2 linked regions of the Flavivirga spongiicola genome follow. The protein of the gene in region 2 binds, or shares a complex with, the protein of the main gene of each other region. Links are inferred from orthologs where the notes say so. Each region holds a gene or a part of one and is shown on either strand. Other genes may lie near its edges. The genes, in order: Q4Q47_RS00240 and accD.

Region 1 (3,271 bases), 3.2 Mb from region 2 along the record:
ATGCTTTTCTAATTTACCTGTACGTAATTTTTCGGATGATAAACCTGTTTCACTAGAAATTAAACGCGTAATTAATTGCACTGATGCCATTTCTAAAGAAAAGAATGCCACAGGTATATTCTGATCTACGGCAATATTTCTTGCCATAGAAAGCGTTAAAGCCGTTTTACCCATCCCTGGACGTGCAGCAATAATAATTAAATCGGATGGCTGCCAACCTGATGTTAGTTTATCTAGTTTGTTAAAACCTGTCGGAATACCACTAAGCCCTTCTTTATTTGAAATTTCTTCAATTTTCTTTTTGGCTTGGATAACTAAATCTTGAGCTGTTTCACTCGATTTTTTAATATTTCCTTGGGTTACTTCGTATAATTTTGCTTCAGCCTTATCTAATAAATCGAAAACATCTTTAGTTTCATCATAAGAATCTTCAATAATTTCACTAGATATTTTAATTAAGCTACGCTGAATAAATTTCTGTAAAATAATACGCGCATGGAACTCTATATGCGCTGAAGAAGATACTTTTTGAGTTAAAGAAATAAGATAAAAATCGCCTCCGGCTAATTCCAGCTTAGAGCTCTTCTTTAACTGTGTTGAAACGGTTAATAAGTCAACAGGTTCACTGTTTTCAAACAACTGAAAAATAGCTTCAAAAATATGCTGATGTGCTTCTTTGTAAAATGCTTCTGGGCTTAAAATATCGATAACTTCATCAACTCCTTTTTTATCAATCATCATAGCCCCGAGCACAACCTCCTCTAAATCAAGTGCTTGAGGTGGTATTTTTCCTTTCTCAAGATTAATAATGGTACTCTTATCAACTTTATATCCTTGAACTTGGTTAGGTTGTTTCATATCTACGAAAGTAATTAAAAAGAAAGGTTTTTTAAACAAAAAATGAATTAGGATTGCTCACTGGTCATTAACAATTTAACTGTTAATAACTTAAAAATATTGTTAATAAGCATAAAAAAATCCAAAACTATAGGTTTCAGATTTTATTATCTTATGGTTTTAAAAGGCTTACCCTTTATACACTCCCATATTTGCATATTTTTCCATTCGTTGAGATATTAAATCTGTTGGTGATAAGTTTTTTAGTGCCCCATAAGATTTTACTATAGCATTGCTTACTGCCAAAAATGTTTTTTCACGATCTCTATGTGCACCCCCAAGTGGTTCTTTAATAACGCCATCTACTACTTTTATCTTCATAGCATCTGTAGCGGTTAATTTTAAAGCTTCTGCTGCTTGTTCTTTATATTCCCAACTACGCCATAAAATTGAAGAACAGTTCTCTGGTGATATTACAGAATACCAAGAATTTTCTAGCATCAATACTTTATCTCCAACACCAATGCCTAAAGCACCACCTGAAGCTCCCTCACCAATCACAACAGTAATTATAGGAACTTTTAAACGTGTCATTTCTAAAATATTTCTAGCGATGGCTTCTCCTTGTCCACGTTCTTCTGCTTCTAAACCAGGATATGCACCTGGTGTATCAATTAAAGTAACAACTGGGATTCCAAATTTTTCGGCAGACTTCATTAAACGTAATGCTTTACGGTAACCCTCTGGGTTTGCCATTCCGAAATTTCTATATTGCCTAGTTTTAGTATTATAGCCTTTTTGCTGACCAATAAACATAAAACTTTGATCTCCTATCTTCCCTAAACCACCAATCATCGCTTTATCATCTTTTATATTACGATCACCATGTAATTCTAAAAATGAATCGCCACAGATCGCTTTTATATGATCTAATGTATAGGGTCTATTTGGATGGCGAGATAATTGCACGCGCTGCCATGGGGATAAGTTTTTATAAATATCCTTCTGAGCCTCTTTTAGTTTCTTTTCTATTTGAGAACAAGTTTCTGTAACATCTACATCACTTTCTTCTCCAATCACTCTACATTTTTGTAGTTGATCTTCTAGCTCTTTTATAGGGAGTTCAAATTCTAAATATTCCATAAGAATTTTGTTTTAGCCATTAATTTTAAGGTTAGCGTACAAATATAAAAACTTTAATTTTCTTAAACAGTTAACTATGCTTTCTTTTTAGTTTTCTTGAGTTTTTTAAGATGCCATTTAGGACTACGGTAGCTATAATCACTATAGCACCATAATAGAATGATGCACTCATTTGTTCTTTTTCCGGAAACAATATAATAGCCATAATGATACCGTAAACAGGTTCTAAATTGTAAGTAAGCACAACTGTATATGGGCTAATAAGTTTCATGACATAAACTGATGCAATAAAAGCATAGGCTGTACAAATAGATGCCAATATAAAAAGGTACACAAAATCGGAGGCGTATAAATTGAAAAAGTCTGAAGAAAATCCTTCACCAAAAAATAGAATATATATAGAAATGAATAATACACCACTTAAAAATTCATAAAACGAAATAACTGTTGCGGTATGTTGTGTTAAAAACTTGCCATTTAACACCGCAAATAATGAAGAAAAAAATGCTGATGAAATTCCTAAAAGGATCCCTGTAAGGTATTTTATTTCACTTTGTGTAATTATGAAAACGCCTATTATTACCATAACTCCAAACAGAATTTCATACCAAATGATGGTTCTCTTGTAAATTATAGGCTCTATAAAAGAAGCAAAAAAGGCCCCCGTTGAAAACATGGCTAATGCTATTGATATATTAGATTCGTCTATAGCACCAAAAAAAGTAATCCAATGCAAGGCTATTATGATTCCTGCTATTGAAAGCCTGAAAAGGGACTTTGGTGTGATCTTTAATTTAACTTTGGCTACTTTAATATAAATAAACATTAAAATAGATGCCATGACCATTCTATACCAAACTAAAGGAATCGCTTTTATTGTAATTAACTCACCAAGAATAGCAGTAAAACCAGCTATAAAAACTAAAAAATGAAGATGTAGATAATTTTTTAGCTTAGGTTTTTTATGAAACAATTTATACATTTTGACTTGCTCTTTTGCACATTAACTTCGTTAAAAAGCCTCTATTTAGCTATAGTTATATCTACGTTTTTTGTCTTGTAACTGCACAAAATACCATCGTCAATTCTGTGCATTTTATTTCAAAATAAGCCTTTAACGCTTGGCATTGTACAAAAGGTAAGCTGCTAAAATACCAAAAATGATATTAGGAAACCATACTGCAATCAGTGGTGGAAAATCAGATTGTTCTGCCATAACACCAAAAATCTTATCGAAAAACACAAAGACCATAGCGATACAAATACCAACGGCTAAATTAACCCCCATACC
Region 2 (3,289 bases):
CTTCGTGTGCAAATTTGATAGCTTCAGTCATTTCTTCCTCAGAAATCTCATCCATTTCACCTTCAACCATCATTACAGAATCAGCCGAGGCACCAATCATCATATCAATGTCAGACTCTAATAACTGAGAACGTGTTGGGTTGATTACGAATTCGCCGTTTACACGACCAACTCTGGCTTCAGAAATAGCACATTCAAAAGGGAAATCTGATAGTTGAATAGCAGCAGAAGCCGCTAATCCAGCCATGGCATCTGGCATAACATCATCATCATGAGACATTAACTGAATCATCACCTGAGTTTCACTATGATAATCTTTTGGGAATAATGGACGTAAAACACGGTCTACAAGACGCATTGTTAATACTTCACCATCACTAGGTCTTGCTTCTCTTTTAAAGAAACCTCCAGGATAACGTCCTGCCGCAGCAAATTTTTCTCTATAGTCAACTGTTAATGGTAAGAAGTCAACATCTGACTGTTTGTAATTGGAAACAACTGTACACAAAAGCATACATTTTCCAGATTGCACAACAACGCTACCATGCGCTTGTTTTGCTAATTTTCCAGTTTCGATAGAAATTTCTCTACCGTTACCTAGGTCTATGACCTCTCTAAAAACTTGTGGAATCATAAATTTTTTAATTCTAATTAAACAATGGTCGTTGTGTTGTTGTAGTTGTTGTGTGACCAATGAAAAACTATGTGTCCTGAACTCATTTCAGGATCTGCTTAATCATATAATTACGTAATTTATACTCTTCGTCCGAGTTATATTATTTGCGCATCACTTTATTTTTTGGCTAGAGACAGCTGCGCAAAAACAAAAAAGAGGCTGTTAAGCCTCTTTTAATTATTTTCTTAATCCTAATTCTTTTACTATGGCACGATATCTTAAGATATCTTTCTTAGTTAAGTAATCTAGTAAAGCACGACGCTTTCCCACTAATTTTACTAACGAACGCTCTGTATTAAAATCTTTACGATTGTTTTTTAAGTGCTCTGTTAAGTGATTAATTCTGTAAGTGAACAACGCAATTTGCCCTTCTGCAGAACCTGTGTTTTTTGCATCTTTACCATGTTTTTTAAAGATGGCTTCTTTTTCTTTTTGATCTAAATACATGCTAATATTATTGTAAATAATTGTTATGTAAACGAAAGTTTATCTTTCGAGCGGCAAATATAGTGATTTTTAATGGATACAAACAATATTTTATAGAATACAAAACATTGTTTGTACTTCTATTACAGTTATTACAGCAGGTAAAAAATGCACATTTAAAAAAGAAAGATAAAAAACTTGAAACTATCTATGATAATACGAACCTCAACTAGCCTTATTTATACTACAAAAAAGATCTGTCAGGTTTTAAAAACCTGACAGATCTAAGTCGTTAAATCTTATGTATTTATACTCTTAAAGGTTGATTTGTTATTAAGTCGAGGTATTTGTTTACTTTGTTTTTCAACTCATTTCTAACTGTAATAAAATCTAAGAAACCATGCTCTAATAAAAACTCGGCAGTTTGAAAACCTTCTGGTAATTCTTTTCCCGTAGTATCTCTTACAATTCGTGGTCCTGCAAATCCAATTAAAGCGCCAGGTTCACTAATATTTATATCACCTAACATAGCAAATGATGCGGTCGTACCACCTGTAGTTGGATCTGTACATAGTGAAATGTATGGAATTTGTGCATCAGCTAGCTGAGCTAGTTTTACAGATGTTTTAGCCAATTGCATTAAAGATAATGCAGCTTCCATCATTCTTGCTCCCCCAGATTTAGATATGACCATTAAAGGCATTTTGTTCTTTAATGCATAATCTGCAGCACGAGCAATTTTTTCACCTACAACACTTCCCATAGAACCGCCAATAAATGCAAAATCCATACAGGCAACTACTAAGTCTTTTCCTTTGGATTTTCCAACAGCTGTACGAACAGCATCTTTTAAATTGGTTTTATCTTGAGCTGCTTTTAAACGCTCTGGATATTTTTTTGTATCCACAAATTTAAGTGGATCTTTAGATTCTAAATTAGCATCTAGTTCTTTAAATTTATTGTCGTCAAATAATATTTCGAAATATTCTTTACTTCCTATGCGTACATGATAACCATCTTCTGGGCTTACATAGAAGTTTTTCTCTAATTCTTCTGCATCAACAACTTTACCTGTGGGAGATTTATACCAAAGACCTTTAGGAGTATCTTTTTTCTCCTGAGTGGTTGTAGTGATTCCTTTTGTTTTTCTTTTAAACCAAGACATAATGAGTTACGATTTAACTTTCCCTAGTAAAAGGGAATCTTTTAAAATTTAGTTAGCACTTTGAGATTCCTGCTTTACTGAAATAAGTTCAGCACATGCCGCAGGAATGACATTCACGTTAAGAATTATTCATCCTTTAATATTGTTAAATACGAAATCGTGAATACTTCGTATTTGAGGCATTTGTTTAAACACTCCCAAATTTTATTGGAAAGCGATTATCGAAAGCCAGACCACAAAATTAAACCTTTTTTTAATTTTGTGGTTACGCCCTAATGATTTTATTAATTCAATACTTGTAACTTGTTGTTTTGTAGGTGTATATGTAAAAAAGACTCTGTGTTGTACAGAGCCTTTAATGAATGTATTTGTAGTAAATTTACCTATAATTATAAGGTGTTTACATTGTTTAAATCTTCAAAAGCCTTTTTTAAGCGTTCTGTAAAAGTAACTTCACCAGCACGTAACCAAACACGTGGGTCATAGAATTTTTTATTTGGAACATCATCTCCATCAGGATTTCCTATCTGTGCTTTTAAATATTCAGATTTATCATCCATATAGTCGCGAATACCACTCATAAAGGCATATTGTAAATCAGTATCGATATTCATTTTTATAACACCGTAGCTGATACCTTCGCGAATTTCTTCAACCGTAGAACCAGAACCACCATGGAAAACAAAATCGATATGATTTTCTTCAACACCATATTTCTTAGTAATATATTCTTGAGAATTTTTTAAGATTTTAGGAGTTAATTTTACGTTTCCTGGCTTGTAAACCCCATGTACATTACCAAAAGCTGCTGCAATTGTGAATTGATCACTTACTTTGCTTAATTCTTCGTAAGCATAAGCTACTTCTTCTGGTTGCGTATATAGTTTAGAATCATCAACATCACTATTATCTACACCGTCTTCTTCACCTCCTGTAATTCCAAGTTCTATTTCTAGTGTCATACCCATTTTACTCATGCGCTCTAAATAGGTTTTACATATTTCAATATTTTCTTCGATTGG

The links.
Region 1: the proteins of accD (region 2) and Q4Q47_RS00240 are in contact, whole or in part, in a solved structure (PDB 8UXZ), measured with the Escherichia coli proteins. The link is inferred for Flavivirga spongiicola from one-to-one orthologs.

The regions. Positions count from the first base shown.
Region 1 is NZ_JAUOEO010000001.1:54,641-57,911, forward strand. What follows is about bases 4-2,936. They hold Q4Q47_RS00240 (acetyl-CoA carboxylase carboxyltransferase subunit alpha), read right to left. Parts: upstream 1,981-2,936; coding sequence 1,027-1,980; downstream 4-1,026. Other genes in these bases: dnaB (replicative DNA helicase), read right to left, coding at 4-858; Q4Q47_RS00245 (DMT family transporter), read right to left, coding at 2,051-2,936. In the rest of the region: more of dnaB, read right to left, coding at 1-3; more of Q4Q47_RS00245, read right to left, coding at 2,937-2,962; Q4Q47_RS00250 (LptF/LptG family permease), read right to left, coding at 3,095-3,271. UniProt on the Escherichia coli protein: Component of the acetyl coenzyme A carboxylase (ACC) complex. First, biotin carboxylase catalyzes the carboxylation of biotin on its carrier protein (BCCP) and then the CO(2) group is transferred by the carboxyltransferase to acetyl-CoA to form malonyl-CoA.
Region 2 is NZ_JAUOEO010000001.1:3,284,240-3,287,528, forward strand. What follows is about bases 339-3,289. They hold accD (acetyl-CoA carboxylase, carboxyltransferase subunit beta), read right to left. Parts: upstream 2,268-3,289; coding sequence 1,410-2,267; downstream 339-1,409. Other genes in these bases: Q4Q47_RS13160 (polyribonucleotide nucleotidyltransferase), read right to left, coding at 339-634; rpsO (30S ribosomal protein S15), read right to left, coding at 854-1,123; fbaA (class II fructose-bisphosphate aldolase), read right to left, coding at 2,657-3,289. In the rest of the region: more of Q4Q47_RS13160, read right to left, coding at 1-338.